2 linked regions of the Marinobacterium aestuarii genome follow. The protein of the gene in region 2 interacts with the protein of the main gene of each other region in a pairwise test. Links are inferred from orthologs where the notes say so. Each region holds a gene or a part of one and is shown on either strand. Other genes may lie near its edges.

Region 1 (3,151 bases), 4.4 Mb from region 2 along the record:
GCCCTGTCGAGCAGCGGATAACCGGACGATTGCAGCACCTGTGCCGCCGTTACCCGTCCCTGGGTATCCAGATCCAGCCGCAGCAGCACCTCCCCCTCCTGGTCGCGACGCCGTGCCAGTGGCGGATACGCCGGCGGCTGGGGCGGGCTGCGCCAGCTGGCCTGTTGCTGCTCGATCGGTCCATCTGCCTCCTGGGCGCCGGCCAGCGCCGGCGCCACAACTGATGCAGAAGCCGCAGAGGCCGCGCCGCCAGCATCAGCCACCATTGAGTCCGCTATCGGTGCAGGCACAGGATCCGGAAAAGGATCCGGCTCGGGCTGACGCTCGGGTTCAGGTTCGGATACGGGTGGCTGTGGCTGTGGCTGTGGCTGTGGCTGTGGCTGTGGCTGTGGCTGTGGCTGTGGCTGTGGCTGTGCAGTATTTTTGACGGGAGCGGCAGTGCTCGCAAGCGCTCTTGCTGACTCTATTGCAGGCGCAGGTTCTGGCGTTGGCGCTGGCTGCAGCGGCATATCTTCAGGCGCCGGAGCCACTACCGCGTCCGGGGCTGGCGCCGCCATCTGTATCTGAATATGTGACTCGCCGGCAGTACGCCCCCTGGTTGCGCCCGCACTGGGGCCGTCCCCCGACGCCAGCCAGGAGGCGGCCAGCAGAAGGTGTGCCGCGCCCGAGAGCAGCAGCATCAGCAACAAGGGGCTCAGTGTCTTGCGGGGTATCGGGCCTTGCACGCAGGTTCCGGCTCTCTTAGCATTCGTGGATGCGCATTATAGAGGCCGACCGCCCCACTGTGGGTGAAGAGGCCTCAAGTCTGCGTTATCCCCGCTCACTTTGGATTCAATATGACTGTCCTTTGCAACATCAGCGAGATTCCGGCCCAGAGTGCCCGCGGCTTTACCCTGGATGGCCGCGCACTGGTTGCCGTACACCATAACGGTCGTTTTTTCGTCTACGAGAACCGCTGCCCCCATCGAGGTGTCGAGCTCGAATGGCAGCCCGACCAGTTTTTCGACTTTGAAGGCAACTATATTCAGTGCGCCACCCACGGTGCCCTGTTCAAGATAGACACCGGCGAATGTATCGCCGGCCCCTGCAACGGTCAGGCGCTCAACCAGGTGGCATTCAGTCAGATAGACTGCCAGATAGTGCTGCTCTAGAGCACGATCTCAAGCCGGCGACTCAGCACCAGCTCATCAGGTGTCGGCATGGCGCCATAAGCTAACAGCTCCACGCCGCCATCACGCGCCTCACGCAATAACCGCCCGTAGGCCGGATCTATCGCATCGGCAGGCCGTACCCGCTCGATACCGCCGTGGGGCACACAGAACAGCAGCACCGCCCGCACACCCTGGCGGGCCAGCAGCATCAGTTCTCGCAGATGCTTTTGCCCGCGCAGCGTCACCGCATCGGGAAAACTGCCCCAGCCATCCGCTTCGAGCAGGGTCACGTTCTTGACCTCAATCCAGGCATCGGCAACGGCGCCCTCACTGAGCACCAGATCAATGCGGCTGCGCTCTTCGCCATAGGGCACTTCCTGGCGAATACTGCGATAGCCGGCCAGCTCCTCAATCCGGCCCTGCTCAATGGCTTCGCGCACCAGCGCATTGGCACGCCCGGTATTGATTGAGGCCAGATGACGCCCTTCCACCTCCACCAGCTCCCAGCCAAGCGGATATTTACGTTTGGGGTTGCCGGAATCCAGCAGCCAGACCCGACTGCCAGGCTCGGCACAGTTGCGCATGGAACCGGTATTGGGGCAGTGCACCGTGACGCAGCGCCCATCCGACAACTCAACGTCGGCCAGAAAACGCTTGTAGCGGCGCAGCAGGCGCCCTTCTATCAGATCGGTCAGCTGCATCAGCGGGCCAGCCGCCGGCGCAGACGCTCCAGCCCGAGTTCAATGCGTTCAAGACTGGTGGTATAGGAAAAACGGATAAAGTCATTGGCCCGGTACTGACCAAAATCCAGCCCCGGCGTCACGGCCAGATACTCGGATTCAAGCAGGTCCCAGCAGAACTCGAAGGCATTGTCGGTCAGATGACTGACATCGGCGTACACGTAAAAAGCCCCCTCGGGCGCTACCGGCACGCCCAGCCCCAGCTCGCGCAAACCACAGACAAGGCGATCACGCCGGGCGCCAAATTCATGCCGACGGGCTTCCAGAATAGCCAGGGTTTCGGGCTTGAAGGCCGCCAGAGCCGCATGCTGCGATACCGTCGAGGGCGAGATGTAGAGGTTTTGCGCCAGCTTCTCCAGCTCCGGCACCGCCTGCTCCGGTGCGACTATCCAGCCGAGTCGCCAGCCAGTCATGCCAAAGTATTTCGAGAAACTGTTAATCACGAAAGCATCGGGCTCCACCTGCAATACCGTCGGCGCATCGAAACCATAGGTCAGACCGTGGTACAGCTCATCCACCACCAGGTGACCACCCTGCTGCCGTACCACCTCGGCCAGCGCCGCCAGCTCGGCGGCATTCAGCACCGACCCCGTCGGATTGGCCGGCGATGCCAGCAGTACACCGGCGGTCTCGCTGTGCCAGTGCTGCCTGACCTGCGCCGGCGTAAGCTGGAAGTTGCAATCGGCATCCACCGGAATGAGCTGGGCTCGGGCCTCGATCAGGCGCAGAAACTGCCGGTTACAGGGGTAACCCGGGTCACTCATCATGAATGTCTGGCCGGGGTTGGCCAGCAGCGCAAACACCATCAGCAGGGCACCGGAGGCTCCCGCGGTAACAATGATCCGCTGCGGCGCTATATCCAGGCCGTAGCGCTGCTGATAAAAGCCGGCGATCGCCTCGCGCAGCTCAGGAATGCCTGTTGCCGGCGTGTACTGGGTGTGCCCCTGCTCGATTGCCACTCGAGCTGCCTGGGCTATAGGTGCGGCGGTCGGAAAGTCAGGTTCCCCCACCTCCATATGCACCACATCATGCCCCAGGGTTTCCAGTTCGCGGGCACGTTTGAGCAAATCCATCACCTTGAAGGATTCGATATCACCAACCCGGTCACTCCAGCGCGCTGTCATCGGCGTCTGCTCCTCGGCCTAAAAGCGCGGGATTATACCGCCACGAGCGCCCTGTGGCGCTAGCGCGACTGCACTGGCTAATTTGGTTATAAAGGCTAGCCTATTGAAAAGGGTTCTGGTAACTTCGTCGCCTTCC
Region 2 (15,659 bases):
AATATTCTGCTCGATGCGCTCGATGGCCGCACGGTCCGAGAAGGCTCCCACCTGCAGATAGCGCCCGGGTCCTGGAGCCACTTTTTTCCCGGCTGTCAGGGCGGGGGCCGCAGCGAGCATCGCGCGCGGATCCAGCACTTCGAGCGAGACACGGGCCGTGCCCTCGCCCATCATGTCCAACCGCGACGCCGCCGCGTAGGACAGGTCAATCACCCGTCCTGCATGGAAGGGACCGCGGTCATTCACCCGCACCACGACCTGGCGGCCGTTATCAACATTGGTCACCCGCACATAGCTCGGCAGCGGCAGCGACTTGTGCGCTGCCGTCATACTGAACATGTCGTAGACTTCGCCGTTGGAGGTTTCGTAACCGTGGAACTTGCGACCGTACCAGGAGGCGGTGCCCTGCTCCTTGTAGCCCCGCGCTTCCTCGATGATATGGTAACGCTGCCCCAACACCTCGTAAGGACTGCGATTCCCCCTCAGGCTTTTGGGCTCCAGCCGCGGCACTGCATCGGGCACCTTGGACACATCCACCATTTCCAGCGGCGCCTTGTCGTGCTTCATGGCATAGCGACCGGCATTGGCTTCGGGTACGGGGGTCCCGCCGGTACTGTCTTCGGTCTGTTTTACCGTAGACGAACAACCGGCCAGCAGCGCTAGCACTACTACCAGAGACAGGCGTACTTGTGTGAAACTCACCCCTGCTTGCTCCCCCGGTAGGCCGCACCGATCATCTGGCTGAGCTCATGCACCGCCATGCCATAGAGCCGGCTGTGGTTGTAACGGGTGATGACGTAGAAGTTATGCAGACCAAAGCGATATTCGTCACCTTCGGCCATCTCCAGCTGCATCAGGGTCGCCTTCTGTGTCTGATCCAGGTCCTTGCGGGTGCTGATGCCGCGCTCGGCCCACTGCGCCAGGGTAAGGTCCGGCTTGAGATCGGCATTGAACCAGCTGCTGTCTGCGGTGCCATTGATCACCACATTGCTGGTCACAGGCTCACCCTTTTTCCAGCCGTGGCGGGCGAAGTAGTTGGCAACGCTGCCGATGGCATCCACCGGATTGCTCCAGATATCACGCTTGTTGTCGCCATCGAAGTCCACCGCATAGGCGCGAAAGCTCGACGGGATAAACTGACCGTAACCCATGGCGCCGGCGTAGGAGCCCTTGAGTGACAGCGGATCAACCTTTTCTTCCTGCACCAGCTGCACGTATTCCTTCAGTTCGCCGCGGAAGAAGGCGCCGCGCTTGGGATAGTCAAACCCCAGCGTCGCCAGCGCATCGATCACGCGGTAACTGCCGGTAATACGGCCGTAGCGGGTTTCAACGCCGATAATGGCGACGATCACCTCAGCCGGCACACCGAACTGCTGCTCGGCCCGGGCCAGGGTATCGGCGTGCTCGCGCCAGAACTGAAGGCCCTGGTCGATACGTTTCTGTTCAATAAAGATCTTGCGGTACTCGCCCCAGGTGAGGCGCTTTTCCGCCGGGCGCGACATGGCCTTGAGAATAGACTCCTGGCGCTGCGCCTGATCGAGCAGGCTGACCAGGTAGGCGCGATCCACTCCTTCGGCCACCATCTCGTCGATCAGCCCCAGCGCCTCGGGATGCTGCGAATAGCCCTTGCCGGCAGCGGCCGCCGTCACCGGTGTCGGGGCTGCGTCCTTGCTGACATGACCAACCGCTGTTGAAGCACAGCCGGTTTGCAATACCAGCGCCAGTGTAACCAAAGCGGGAACCAAAACTTTTTGCATACTAAATCCCTGTTTAACGACGCAGCATCTGCCGATGGGTATGAACCGACATCATAATGCCGAACCCTGCCATCAGCGTCACAATAGAGGTACCGCCATAACTGATCAAGGGCAGCGGCACACCAACCACCGGCAAGAGTCCGCTGACCATGCCGATGTTTACAAATACATACACAAAGAACGTCAGAATAATGCTGCCCGCCACCAGACGGCCAAAGCTGTCCGGCGCCCGGCTGGCGATGATCAGGCCGCGGCCGATCACCAGCAGATACAGGAACAGCAGAATCAGCACACCGATCAGCCCCATTTCCTCGGCAATGACCGCGATAATGAAGTCGGTGTGGGACTCGGGCAGAAAGTCCAGCTGCGACTGGGTGCCGGCCATATAGCCCTTGCCCCAAACCCCGCCCGAACCTATGGCGGTCTTGGACTGGATAATATTCCAGCCACTGCCCAGCGGATCGCTCTCGGGGTCAAGGAAAGTGAGTACCCGCTGACGCTGATAGTCTTTCATCACCATCCAGAGCCCCGGCAACGCAGCCCCGGCCGCCAGCATGGCGGCCAGCACGTAGCGCCAGAGAATGCCCGACAGCAGCAGCACGAAAATGCCGGAGGACGCAATCAGCAGCGAGGTACCCAGGTCCGGCTGTTTCATGATCATGACCGACGGAATGCCCAGCAGCACCAGCGAGACAATAATGTGCAATGGCCGCGGTGGCAACGGCCGGCTCGAAAGATACCAGGCAATCATCAGCGGCAGCACCAGCTTGGTGATTTCCGATGGCTGAAAACGGAATCCCGGCAGTGCCAGCCAGCGCTGCGCACCCTTGGCACCCACCCCGACCAGCAACACCGCCAGCAGCAACAGCACGCTGGCGGCAAAGATCCAGGGCGCCCAGCGCGCCAGATGCCTCGGATTAACCTGAGCCAGCACAACCAGCACCAGCAGACCCGCCCCCATGCGAATCGCCTGCCGGCTGACGTAACCGATGTCCTGCCCGGAGGCGCTATAGAGCACGAAAAGCCCGAAGCCGCACAGCATGAGCAGAAACAGCAGCATCCAGGCATCCAGATGGGTATGGGACCACCAGCCTGGGCGCTTCGCCAGATGCTGGCCGGACTCCGGCATGGTGCGCTGAAAATCACGCAGACTCATGCTAGCTCTCCCAGACCTGCAACAGAGGCCGATTCGATCATCATCGTGATATTTCCACTTCCTGCAGCACTTCTTCCTCCATGGGATCTTCACTGGGATCTATACCCAGCAGCCAGGCATCCATGACCTGACGGGCTATGGGCGCAGCCGTACTGGAGCCGCCACCACCGTTTTCCACCACCACGGCCACGGCGATCTGGGGATCATCCGCCGGCGCAAAGGCGAGGAAGAGCGCATGGTCATGGTTTCGCTCCGACAGTTTGGAGGCATCGTAGCGTTCATCCTTCTTGATACCCACCACCTGGGCAGTACCGGTCTTGCCAGCGATGATATAACCCGCATCCTTGCCGGCCTTGCGCGCGGTACCGCGCTCGCCGTGCATAACATCCACCATGCCCTTGATCACCTGCTGCCAGTAGGCATCGGACTTCAAGGTCACGTCTTCAGGCACGGGTTGAGCGTCATCCAGCGTCGGCATCTTGATGCTGATATCACCTTTTTCACCCTGGGTACGCACGCCCTGCAACAGCTTGGGCTGCACCCACTTGCCGCGATTGGCCAGCACCGTGGCGGCCGTCGCCAGCTGCAGCGGCGTGGCGACAAAAAAGCCCTGACCGATGCTCAGGTTGACCGAATCGCCGGGATACCAGGGGCGATTGCGGGCATTGCGTTTCCATTCCTTGGAGGGCAGCACCGCCGGCACCGCTTCGGGCAGATCGAGACTGGTGACAGCGCCAAAGCCAAAGCGACCCAGGTAATCCGACATCTTGTCGATCCCCATGCGGTAGCCGACATCGTAGAACCAGACGTCACAGGACTGGGCCAGCGCCAGATTCAGGTCCACCCGGCCATGGCCGCCGCGCTTCCAGTCGCGGTAGCGACGCCCGCCCTGACTGAGGGTAAAGAAGCCCGGATCCCACACCGTATGACTCGGTGATACGGTGCCTGAATCAAGCGCCGCCAGGGCAATCAGCGGCTTAATGGTCGACGCCGGCGGGTAACCGCCGCGCAGCGCACGGTTGAACAGCGGCAGGTCGGGCGAGTCCCGCAGCGCGCTGTAGTCTGCGGTCGAAATACCGGTGACAAACAGGTTGGGGTCATAGCCCGGTTCGCTCACCAGCGCCAGAATTCCACCCGTTTTGGGATCTATCGCCACCACAGAAGCACGACGGCCATTGATTAGCCGTTCGGTAATCTGTTGCAGACGCAGATCAAGGCTCAGCACCAGATCATCCCCCGGCACCGGATCGACGCGTTCCAGCACGCGCAACACCCGGCCACGGGCATTGGTTTCGACCTTCTGGAAACCCACCTCTCCGTGCAGCTGCGGTTCGTAGAATTTCTCGATACCCAGCTTGCCGATATAGTGCGTGGCGGCGTAGTTATTGGCCTCCACCCGCTGCAACTCGGCCTCGTTGATGCGCCCGACATAGCCCAGTGCATGTACCACAGCCTCACCGTAGGGGTAGTAACGGATCAGATCCGCCTCGACCTGCACACCTGGCAAGCGGTGATAATTGACGGCAATGCGGGCGATTTCCGGTTCGGTAAGCCGAAAGCGTACCGGTACCGTCTCGAACGGACGACGGCGCTGGCGGTAGCGCTTGTCAAAGCGCTCCAGCTCGGACTCGGTAATGGGAATCAGCTCCTTGAGGACTTCCAGCGTGCCCTCAAGGTCCCGCACTTCTTCCTTGAGCACCGTCACGCTGTAACTGGGGCGATTTTCGGCCAGCAAAACGCCATTGCGGTCATAGATCAGACCACGGGTCGGCGCCACCGGCTGCAGATGCACCCGGTTGTCCTCCGACATGGCGGCATAACGGTCGTACTGCACCACCTGGAGAAAGTAGAGCCGGCCTATCAGCACCGCCACCAGCACCACCACCAGCATAAAGGCCAGCATTGCCCGGGCACCAAAGGTGCGGCTTTCCTGGCTGTAATCCTTGAAGCGTTCGAAGGCCATGAAATCGCTATTTGTGGTAGGGGTGACCCTGCAAAATGGTACAGGCGCGGTAGAGCTGCTCTGCCAGCAGCACACGCACCAGCGGATGGGGCAGCGTCAGGGCCGACAGCGACCAGCGCTGCTCAGCCGCTGCACTGCAGCGGGCATCCAGACCGTCCGGACCGCCGATCAGCAAGGATACGTTTCGCCCCCCCATGCGCCAGCCTTCCATGTTCGATGCCAGCTGCTCGGTCGACCAGTTGCGGCCTTCCACCTCCAGCGCCACCACCAGATCTCCTCTGGGGATAGCCGCCAGCATCTGATCACCTTCCTGACGCTTGGCCCGGGCGAGATCCGCGCCCTTGCCCCTATGACCCAGTGGCAACTCCACCAGCTCCAGCGTCAGATCCGCCGGCAGACGCTTGGCGTACTCATCGTAGCCCTGGGTGACCCAGCCGGGCATCTTGCCGCCAATGGCAATCAGACGTACTTTCATCGCCGTTACTCTGCTGCCTTAGCCGCGTCAAAGCTCCACAGCCGCTCCAGATCATAGAAGCTGCGGGCATCCGGCATCATGACATGGACAACGATATCGCCCAGATCCACCAGCACCCAGTCACCGCCGGTCTGGCCTTCGGTGCCAAGCGGTATCACGCCCGCTGCTTTCGCCGTGTCTATCACGCCCTGGGAAATGGAGTTCACATGGCGATGGGAGGTTCCGCTGGCGACCAGCATGAAGTCGGTCACGCTGGATTTGCCCTGCACATCAAGTAACACGACATCTTTGGCTTTCATATCTTCCAGCGCGGTTTGCGCCAGGGTGACCAGTTGATCAATCCGCATCTTGGGTTAACTATCCTCTTCAATCACGTAAAGTTTGTGTTGTTGCATATAGTGCCAGACGGGGTCTGGACACAGGTAACGGGGTGACAGCCCCTTCGCCACCAACTGGCGAATCTGGGTGGCCGAGATACTCAGCGGCGTCAGTTCGTGCATCAGCACGTGGCCGCAGGGTAACCCCAGCACAGTACCCAGCGAACGGGTTTCGTGGGCACGGAGGAAACGGCGCATCCGTTCATCCGGCTCGTATACATAACCGGGCCGGCACACCACTATGATGTGGCAGTAATCCGGCAGCTGTTCCCAGCCATGCCAGCTGGCCAGCCCAAGGTAGGCATCCATTCCCAGCACCATGCACAGCGGCCGGGCGGGTCCGATCTCGGCCCGCAGCGACTGCAGCGTGAGCAGACTGTAGGACGGTTGGTCCGACAGCACCTCACGCGCATCCACCCGCAGGGCAGGCTCGTGTTCCACCGCCAGGCCTACCATGGCCAGACGCTGTTCCGACGAGCAGCCAGGCTGCTCGCGGTGCACCGGGACCTTCGAGGGGATCAGGCAGACCTGTTCGACTCCCATCCACTGCTGGATCTCCAGCGCGGTGCGCAGGTGGCCATTGTGCACGGGATCGAAGGTGCCGCCCATGAAAACCAGGGCATCCGCAGGGCCGGTAGCGGTCATGTCCGTTTACTGACGGATATGACCATCACCCAGCACCACGTATTTCTGCGACGTCAGGCCTTCAAGGCCGACCGGGCCACGGGCATGAATCTTGTCCGTGGAAATACCAATTTCGGCCCCCAGGCCGTACTCGAAACCATCGGCAAAGCGCGTCGAGGCATTGACCATCACCGAGCTGGAATCCACTTCCCGCAGGAAGCGCCGCGACTTGGTGTAGTTTTCAGTGACGATGGCATCGGTATGGTGGGAGCCATACTGGTTGATATGGCTGATGGCCTCATCCATGCCGTCCAGCACGCGGATCGACAGAATGGGGGCCAGGTATTCGGTGGACCAGTCTTCCTGCGTTGCCGCCAGAATCTGCGGCAGCAGCGCGCGGGTGCGTTCACAGCCGCGCAGCTCGACACCGGCCTGCTCATAGGCGCCGGCCAGCTCCGGCAACACCTTGGCGGCCACACTGCTGTCGACCAGCAGGGTTTCCATGGTATTGCAGGTGCCGTAGCGGTGCGTCTTGGCATTGAGGGCGATATTGATCGCCTTGGAGATATCCGCCTCACTGTCGATAAAGACATGGCAGATACCGTCCAGATGCTTGATCACCGGTACCCGGGCATCACGGCTGACCCGCTCGATCAGGCCCTTGCCACCGCGGGGTACTATAACGTCGACGTACTCCGGCATGGTGATCAACTGACCCACGGCGGCACGGTCGGTGGTCTCGACCACCTGCACGGCGGTCTGCGGCAGCCCGGCGCGCTTGAGGCCCGCGGCAATGCAGGCCGCAATCGCCTGGTTGGAATGAATCGATTCCGAGCCACCGCGCAAAATGGCGGCATTGCCGGACTTCAGGCACAGACTCGCCGCCTCGACCGTCACATTGGGACGCGACTCATAGATGATGCCGATCACGCCCAGGGGCACGCGCATCTTGCCGACCTGGATACCGCTGGGGCGATAATTCATATCGGTGATACCGCCAATGGGATCCGCCAGTGTCGCCACCTGACGCAACCCCTCGACCATGGTATCGATACGTGCCGGTGTCAGCTCCAGGCGGTCAAGCATGGCTGCATCCAGGCCATTGGCCCGGGCGCTTTCCAGATCCTGCTGATTCGCGCTCGCCAGAGTATCGCGTCCTGCCTCGATGGCCTCGGCCATGTACAGCAACGCCCTGTTCTTGATGCCGGTTTCAGCACGTGCCATCAGCCGCGACGCCTCGCGTGCACGCTGACCCAGCTCGATCATGTATGCCTCTACGTTCATGCCCTGCCCTTAACTCCGGTCGTTAACCTGCGCATTATACCGTCCGGAACCCGGATCTTGCATGAAGGATTTCACTTTTGCTGCAAGCGCCGAAAGCGACACCCAAACCGATACACCAACAGGCCACTGCAACCGGTGTTTTAAATGACCTTTGAGTGCGCTGCAACATGCAGCCCGGCAGCACTGTGCCGGCCCCGGTTGAGCTGTTATGATCGGTTTCGTCCAATTTCCACGCGCCTCTGGATAACCCAGCACACTATGTCCGCAGTCCAGCCCCATATCACCTCTATTCCGTCCCCGTTGCGTCGTCGCCTGCTGCTGCAACTGGCCATGATCCTGACCTGTGGCCTGCTGCTCAGCAGCGGCTATCTCTGGTTCAGCGCCAGCAAGGATGCCCAGGCACAAACGCTGGCATCCGGCGGCAAGCTGATGCGCCAGTCCGCCGTACTGCTGCAACCGCTGCTGCTGGCCGACGACCGCGTCAGCCTGAACTACCTGATCAACGAGCTGGGCGACCAGCCCGAAGTGCGCGGCATCGCACTCTATAACCAGACCAACGAGCTGGTCGCCCGCAGCGGTGAAGCCGAAGGACCGCTGGAACGCGAGCTGATGCTGGAACGCGAGCAGCAGCCCCTGGGCCGCATGCTGTTCTGGCTCGATCCGGCCCCCGCCCGGGAGCAACGCCTGGGGCAGCTGACCCTGGTGGCCATGCTCTGGCTCGGCAGCGCCCTGGTGGCCCTGCTGACCCTGGCCATGACGCTGAACCCCCGCCCTCCACGGGAATCCAGTGATGCCGAACAATACGATGAAATTCTGGCAGATGCCGAGCTGGAAGAGGAGGCAGGCACAGCGCGGGATACGGAACCGATGAGCGGGCTAAACCCAGCGACCTTCCCGGCGGAAGGTTCGGCTGAGGCAAAGCTGCAACAGGACAATGCCGAGACTGAGGATGATAACCGGCGTTACGACTTCCCGGCCGAAGATGCAGACGCATCGGCCGCAGCCGATGAGGATTATCAGCCCCTCAACGACACCGACGACTTTGGCCAGAATAGTGATCAATACGACGATCAGGACGACGCTTCAAACAAACGCCGACAGCCTGAGCGGGAAGAGTCCGGCTTCGAGGGACTGCTGGATCTGCTGCGGCCGGTGAAGGAACGCCTGATGCCCCGTTTCATGCCTTCGGCGCCGCAGCCGGATGAATCCGAACGTCCCCAGGAACCCCGTTTTATCGACGAGGATCTGGAGTTTGACGACGATGAATCGGCTGCCGCCGAACCCGAGCGCCCGAGCGCGCCCAATCCACTGCGCGAACGCGCCGAGACTCAACTGGGTCTGTACAGCTTTGAGCACGAACTGGAACTTAGACTGGCGCCGGATGAAGCCAGCTATCTGCTGCTGATCGATGCCGCCAGTGGCCATGCCGAGTATGTCGATGAAGACGAACGCACCGAGCTGCTGACCCACTACCGCCAGTTCGCCCATCAGATCGCCGCCATTTACAGTGGCGACATCGAACCCCAGGACAACGGCGACGTGCGCATCTGGTTCCGCCAGCCCACCGACGACGACGCCCACGGCGCCAATGCGCTCTGTGCCGCCAAGCTGTTCACCCTGCTGTACCGGGCCTTTAACCAGGGCCGTATTCGTGGTTTCCAGCCGGTACTGAACCTGCATATAGCACTGGTCCGCGGTAACTGCCTGAAACCCGCACTGATGCTGGAAGAAGTCCAGTTCCTGACTCGCAGCACCCAGAGCAACGAACTGATCAGCCACACGGCGCTGACCGAAGTACCGGACCTGAAGGACAATCTGCTGGAGCACGCCGATGTCAGGCGCGAGGACGAAGACAAGGTGCTGATCCATCGCCTGAGCGAGGATTACGAGGAGCTGCTGCAGCGCCAGGCCAGCCACCTGATCAGCAAGACCGGCTGATCTCAGCCGGACGCACCCCAGGCCAGACAGCAAAAAGGCGCTGACGACACAGAGGTCGCCAGCGCCTTTATCGTATGTCAGGGCGCGTGCAGCCGCTGCCCTCTACTCGTCTCCCTCCACTTCCAGACGATCAACCCGCTGATAACCCCGTGGCAGCTTGTTGCCGCGCCGGCCACGCTCACCACGATAGTGATCGATCTCCGCCGGCTTGAGCTTGAGGTGCTGCCGCCCGGCGTGCACCACCAGCGCCCGGTCCGGATCCAGCGTGATCAGTGCGGTCAGATACTCTTCCCGCGCCTTGGCCCGCGCCCCCGGAATATTGATGATCTTGTTGCCCTTGCCCCGCGCCAGCTCCGGCAGATCCGCCACCGGGAAGACCAGCAGCCGGCCTTCATTGGTGACCGCCGCCAGCAGATCCCGTGCTGCATCCTTCACCAGAATAGGCATCAGGGTCAGGCTCGCCTCCGGCAGTGTCAGCGCCGCCTTGCCGTTCTTGGTTTTGCTGCTCAGATCAGACACCTTGGCGACAAAACCATAGCCCGCATCCGAGGCCAACAGCACCCTATCGTTATCTTGCCCCGAGAACATGCCTTCAATGGTCGCCCCCTTGGGCAGCGACAGCTGGCTGGTCACAGGCTCACCCTGTCCCCGCGCCGACGGCAGCGTATGGGTATCCAGGGTATAGCTGCGCCCGGTTGAGTCGAGCAGCAGGGTCGGCTGATTCATGCGCCCGGCACAGGCCAGCTTGAAACTGTCACCGGATTTGTAACTCAGGCCTTCGGCATCGATATCGTGCCCCTTGGCGGCACGAATCCAGCCCTGTTTGGAAATCACTACCGTCACCGGATCGGCGCTGAGCAGATCCTTCTCGCTGAAGGCCTGGGCTTCGTTGCGCTGCACTATGGGCGAGCGGCGGTCATCACCGTACGTCTTGGCATCGTCCTTCAATTCATCCTTGATGAGCTTGCGCAGGCGCGAATCTGAACCCAGGATTTCCTCGATACGCTTGCGCTCGGCCTCCAGCTCGTCCTGCTCGGCACGGATTTTGAACTCTTCGAGCTTGGCCAGGTGGCGCAGCTTGAGCTCCAGAATCGCTTCGGCCTGGCGCTCGCTGATATTGAAGCGCCGGATCATTTCGGCCTTGGGCTCCTCCTCGTAGCGGATAATGGCGATCACCTCGTCGATATTGAGGTACGCAATCATCAGGCCTTCGAGCAGGTGCAGCCGGTCCAGCACCTTATCCAGGCGATACTGCAGGCGGCGGCGTACCACCTGGGTACGCCAGCTGAGCCACTCGGTCAGGATCTGACGCAGATCCTTCACCTGGGGCCGGCCATCGATACCTATCATGTTGAGGTTAACGCGGTAGCTGCGTTCCAGATCAGTGGAGGCAAACAGATGTGCCATCAACTGGTCGATATCAACGCGGTTGGAGCGCGGAATAATCACCAGCCGGGTGGGGTTTTCGTGATCGGACTCATCCCGCAGATCCGCCACCATTGGCAGTTTCTTGGCCTGCATCTGGGCCGCGATCTGCTCCAGAATCTTGTTGCCTGAAACCTGATGCGGCAGCGCCGTGATCACAATTTCACCCTGTTCACGGATATAGACCGCACGCATACGTACCGAACCGCGACCGGTTTCGTAGAGCTTGCGCAGCTCATGGGCCGGGGTGATGATTTCGGCGTCCGTGGGCATGTCCGGCCCGGGAATGAATTCGCACAGCGACTGCACATCCGCCGAAGGATGGTCCAGCAGATGCAGGCAGGCACTGGTCACTTCACGCAGGTTGTGCGGCGGTATATCCGTCGCCATGCCCACGGCAATGCCGGTGGTGCCGTTGAGCAGCACGTTGGGCAGGCGCGCCGGCAGTACCGCCGGCTCCTGCAGGGTGGCATCAAAGTTGGGCAGCCAGTCAACCGTACCCTGGCCCAGCTCGCGCAGCAGCAGCTCGGCATAGGGCGCCAGGCGCGACTCTGTATAGCGCATGGCGGCAAAGGACTTGGGATCATCCGGCGAGCCCCAGTTGCCCTGGCCATCAACCAGCGGATAGCGGTAGCTGAACGGCTGCGCCATCAGCACCATGGCTTCGTAGCAGGCCGAATCGCCGTGGGGGTGGAACTTGCCCAGCACGTCACCGACGGTACGGGCCGATTTCTTGTACTTGGCCGTGGCCTTGAGGCCCAGTTCCGACATGGCATAGACGATGCGGCGCTGCACCGGTTTCATGCCATCGCCAATATGCGGCAGCGCACGGTCGAGAATGACGTACATGGAATAGTCCAGGTAGGCCTTCTCGCTGAAATTCTTTAACGACAGCCGTTCGACGCCGTTTTCAAACGTGGTTTCTGTACTCATTTTAAGCTTCCGTCCGGGCACCCGTGCCCGTCATCAGATATCGGCCAGGTTGCCCTTGATCTCGAGCCAGCTCTTGCGATCCGGCGAGCGCTTCTTGGCCAGCAGCATATCCATGGTTTCGTCGGTGTCGTCGCCTTCTTCCGTATCGATAGTGAGCTGCACCAGGCGGCGGGTATCCGGCGCCATGGTGGTCTCACGCAACTGCAGCGGATTCATTTCACCCAGACCCTTGAAGCGCTGTACGCCAATCTTGGCGTTTTTGCGCTCGGCACGAATGCGCTCGATGATGCCGTTCTTCTCGTCCTCGTCCAGGGCGTAGAACACCTCCTTGGCGACGTCGATGCGAAACAGCGGCGGCATGGCCACATGAATATGGCCGGCGGCCACCAGCGGGCGGAAATGACGCGCAAACAGTGCGCACAGCAAAGTAGCTATGTGCAGACCGTCGGAGTCGGCGTCGGCAAGGATGCAGACCTTGCCATAACGCAGACCGGTGAGATTGTCGGAACCGGGTTCAACGCCGATAGCCACGGAGATATCGTGAATCTCCTGCGACCCCAGCACCTCGCCGGAGTCCACTTCCCAGGTATTCAGTATCTTGCCACGCAGCGGCATGATGGCCTGGAATTCGCGGTCCCGTGCCTGCTTGGCCGAGCCCCCGGCCGAGTCGCCCTCCACCAGAAACAGCTCGGATTGCATGGCGTCGCCGCCGGAGCAGTCCGCCAGCTTGCCCGGCAGTGCCGGCCCCTGGGTCACCTTCTTGCGTACCACTTTCTTGTTGGAACGCAGACGGCGCTGGGCATTGCTGATCACCAGCTCCGCCAGCTGTTCGCCCTCTTCCACATGGCGGTTCAGCCACAGGGAAAAAGAATCCTTGATGGCACCGGAAATAAAGGCGGCAATCTTGCGCGACGACAGCCGTTCTTTCGTCTGACCGGCAAACTGTGGATCGCGCATTTTGGCCGAGAGGATATAACAGCAGCGCTCCCACACATCATCTGCGCTGAGCTTGACGCCCCGGGGCAGCAGGTTTCGGAACTCGCAGAACTCGCGCATGGCTTCGAGCAGACCGGTTCGAAAGCCGTTTACATGGGTGCCGCCCTGGGCCGTGGGAATCAGGTTGACGTAGCTTTCGCCCACCATGTCACCACCGTCCACCAGCCACTGCACCGCCCACTCCACCGCGTCTTCTTCACCGGTAAGGCTGCCGCTGAAAGGCTCAGCCGGCAGCGCCTCGAAGACCTGAGTCGAGCCCTTGAGGTAGGCCACCAGGCCATCTTCGTAATACCACTCTTCCTTCTCGGACTTGGCATCACTCTGGTCGACAAAGGTGACCCGCAGCCCCGGGCAGAGCACCGCCTTGGCCCGCAGTACATGCTTGAGACGCGGCACGCTGAATTTCGGGCTGTCGAAGTATTTCGGGTCCGGCGAGAAGCGCAGGCTGGTGCCGGTATTGCGCTTGCCACAGCTGTCGATGACTTCGAGTTCAGACACCTTGTCACCATCGGCAAAGCCGATGCGATAGACATTGCCGTCACGCTTGACCTGCACTTCCAGCAGGCGCGACAGCGCATTGACCACAGACACACCCACGCCGTGCAGGCCGCCGGAAAACTGGTAGTTGTCGTTGTTGAACTTGCCGCCGGAATGCAGCCGCGTGAGGATCAGCTCAACGCCGCTGACTTTCTCTTCGGGGTGGATATCCACCGGCATGCCCCGGCCGTCGTCGCTCACGGTCATGGAGCTGTCCTTGTGCAGCACGACGTCGATCTGTTTGGCGTGGCCGGCCAGCGCCTCATCGACGGAGTTGTCGATCACCTCCTGGGCCAGGTGGTTGGGACGGTCGGTTTCGGTATACATGCCCGGCCGGCGTCTTACCGGATCCAGACCACTGAGGACTTCAATCGCCTCGGCTGTGTATTGTGTCGCCATCGGTTGCGGATTCCTGTCAATGCGATAGCTGGGAGAAGGGTAAAGCTACGGCTTCGGGCAACTCGATGCGCCCGGCCGCAAAGGCGAGAATCGCCGGCAGCAGATCCTCGAAACGGTCAAAACCATGACTGCCTCCGGGCTGCACAAACTGCACGCAGCCCGCATAACGGGCCACCGCCTCGCGATAATCCAGAGTTTCATCTCCCGTCTGCTGCAGCAACAGATAACGTTCCGGCGCATGCAGCTCGGGGCAGACCAGCACCTGCAGCTGGGCCAGATGCTCTGGCGTCAGCTGGTAGTGTTCGTGGGTATAGAGATTTTCGTTGTCGCCCAGCCAGCCGGCCAGCAATACCTGGGGCGCGACGGCCGGGTTCACCAGCACGCAGCGACAATGCGGGTATTTTTCCACCAGCGCGGTGCTGTAAAAGCCCCCCAGTGAACTGCCCACCAGCAGCACGGGCTGCAGCCTGTCGGCCAGCAGTGCTTCGAGCTGCGCCATGGCCTCTGCCGGCCAGTGCGACAGGGCCGGCACGCTGTAGTGCGCCGCCAAACCCTCACCCTCGAGGTAGTCACCCAGGATGCGGGCCTTGATAGACGCGGGGGAACTGTTAAAGCCGTGAACATAGATAAAATGGGTCTGCGTCATCCCCGCTCCTTGCTGATACTACTATGGCGGAACCATACCGGAGGGGCCTAGTTGACGCAATCCGGCAGCTCTACGCGACACAGCCTTGCCTCTATGCGGCCATCATCCTGCAATTCGTAATAACGATACCCGGGACGCGCCAGCGCGCCATCGGTTTCAAGCTGAAAATTTTCACAGCCCGCCTCAAACTGCATCGCGGTGGAGGGCGCAGCAAACAGCTCTATCTGGCCGCGCTGCAGATGCTGCTGCTGATGCACATGACCGAATATCAGCCCGCGCACCTGTGGATAACTATCAATGATGGCCCACAACTGCGGGGCATTGCCCAGCATGATGGCATCCTGCCAGGCGCTGCCAAGAGCCACGGGATTGTGATGCAAGGCGATAAACACCCAGCGCTGGCCGGCACTTTGCAGTTGCTGGCGCAACCATTCCAGCTCCCCGTCGGACAGGCTGCCACTACCACGGCCATCAGGGTGGGCGCTGGAGTCCAGCAGCAGAATACGCCAGTAGTCGCTGTCGATCAGCTTGCAGCCCAGCGCCGGCTCCTGCGCCTCAAGCGCCCGCATGGATCCAGCCACATCATGATTGCCCGCCAGCCAGTGGCGCTGCGCGGCCAGGCCTTCAACAGACGCCAGCAGCCGCTGGTAGGCATCGGGTTCGCCATGGTGGGTCAGGTCACCGGTCAGCAGCAGCAGGTCGGCCTTTGCAAAGCGCTGGCGCGCATCGGCGGCCACAGCCTGCAGATGGCACAAAGGATCAATACCACGGAACAGACCGCCGGGGTCCGGGCTTAGATGGCAGTCACTCAACTGCAACAGGCGAAGGGGCATTTTGGACAGCTCTTCAGACAGTGCTATTACACCGCTTTTTAAACAAAGACGGGTTCATTGTGGTGACCATGGTTCAGGCAATGGTTCAACCACTCACCCAGATAACCGTTGAGCTGCGCCTTTTCATCGGGATGGTGCATGTCACGGTTGGGATAACCATAGACACCGGATAGCTGACGCCGGCTCTTCTGGCAGATGACTTCCGCCATGGTGGCATCGTGGTACAAGCGCACCACCAGCGTGGGGGTTGTCAGCCAGCTCGACCCACTCTCGTGCAGCTGCTTTACCAGCACCGTAGAGGTGTAGGCGAAGCGTT

What was found.
Region 1: the proteins of A8C75_RS02575 (region 2) and sfsA interact in binary tests that used the Escherichia coli proteins (3 or more experiments, as listed by UniProt). The link is inferred for Marinobacterium aestuarii from one-to-one orthologs.

The regions. Positions count from the first base shown.
Region 1 is NZ_CP015839.1:5,036,436-5,039,586, forward strand. The notes cover bases 1-2,999. They hold sfsA (DNA/RNA nuclease SfsA), read right to left. Parts: upstream 1,853-2,999; coding sequence 1,148-1,852; downstream 1-1,147. Other genes in these bases: A8C75_RS23480 (energy transducer TonB), read right to left, coding at 1-725; A8C75_RS22145 (Rieske (2Fe-2S) protein), read left to right, coding at 837-1,151; A8C75_RS22155 (pyridoxal phosphate-dependent aminotransferase), read right to left, coding at 1,852-2,999. In the rest of the region: more of A8C75_RS22155, read right to left, coding at 3,000-3,015. UniProt on the Escherichia coli protein: Binds to DNA non-specifically. Could be a regulatory factor involved in maltose metabolism.
Region 2 is NZ_CP015839.1:590,991-606,649, reverse strand. What follows is about bases 5,509-8,363. They hold A8C75_RS02575 (glutamate-5-semialdehyde dehydrogenase), read right to left. Parts: upstream 7,637-8,363; coding sequence 6,380-7,636; downstream 5,509-6,379. Other genes in these bases: A8C75_RS02570 (hypothetical protein), read left to right, coding at 7,895-8,363; nadD (nicotinate-nucleotide adenylyltransferase), read right to left, coding at 5,705-6,373; rsfS (ribosome silencing factor), read right to left, coding at 5,509-5,698. Outside these bases: A8C75_RS02610 (septal ring lytic transglycosylase RlpA family protein), read right to left, coding at 1-702; mltB (lytic murein transglycosylase B), read right to left, coding at 699-1,757; rod shape-determining protein RodA, read right to left, coding at 1,771-2,913; mrdA (penicillin-binding protein 2), read right to left, coding at 2,954-4,876; 23S rRNA (pseudouridine(1915)-N(3))-methyltransferase RlmH, read right to left, coding at 4,884-5,351; more of rsfS, read right to left, coding at 5,357-5,508; more of A8C75_RS02570, read left to right, coding at 8,364-9,574; parC (DNA topoisomerase IV subunit A), read right to left, coding at 9,677-11,932; parE (DNA topoisomerase IV subunit B), read right to left, coding at 11,966-13,864; A8C75_RS02555 (YqiA/YcfP family alpha/beta fold hydrolase), read right to left, coding at 13,881-14,510; A8C75_RS02550 (metallophosphoesterase), read right to left, coding at 14,558-15,343; A8C75_RS02545 (DUF1249 domain-containing protein), read right to left, coding at 15,382-15,659. UniProt on the Escherichia coli protein: Catalyzes the NADPH-dependent reduction of L-glutamate 5-phosphate into L-glutamate 5-semialdehyde and phosphate. The product spontaneously undergoes cyclization to form 1-pyrroline-5-carboxylate.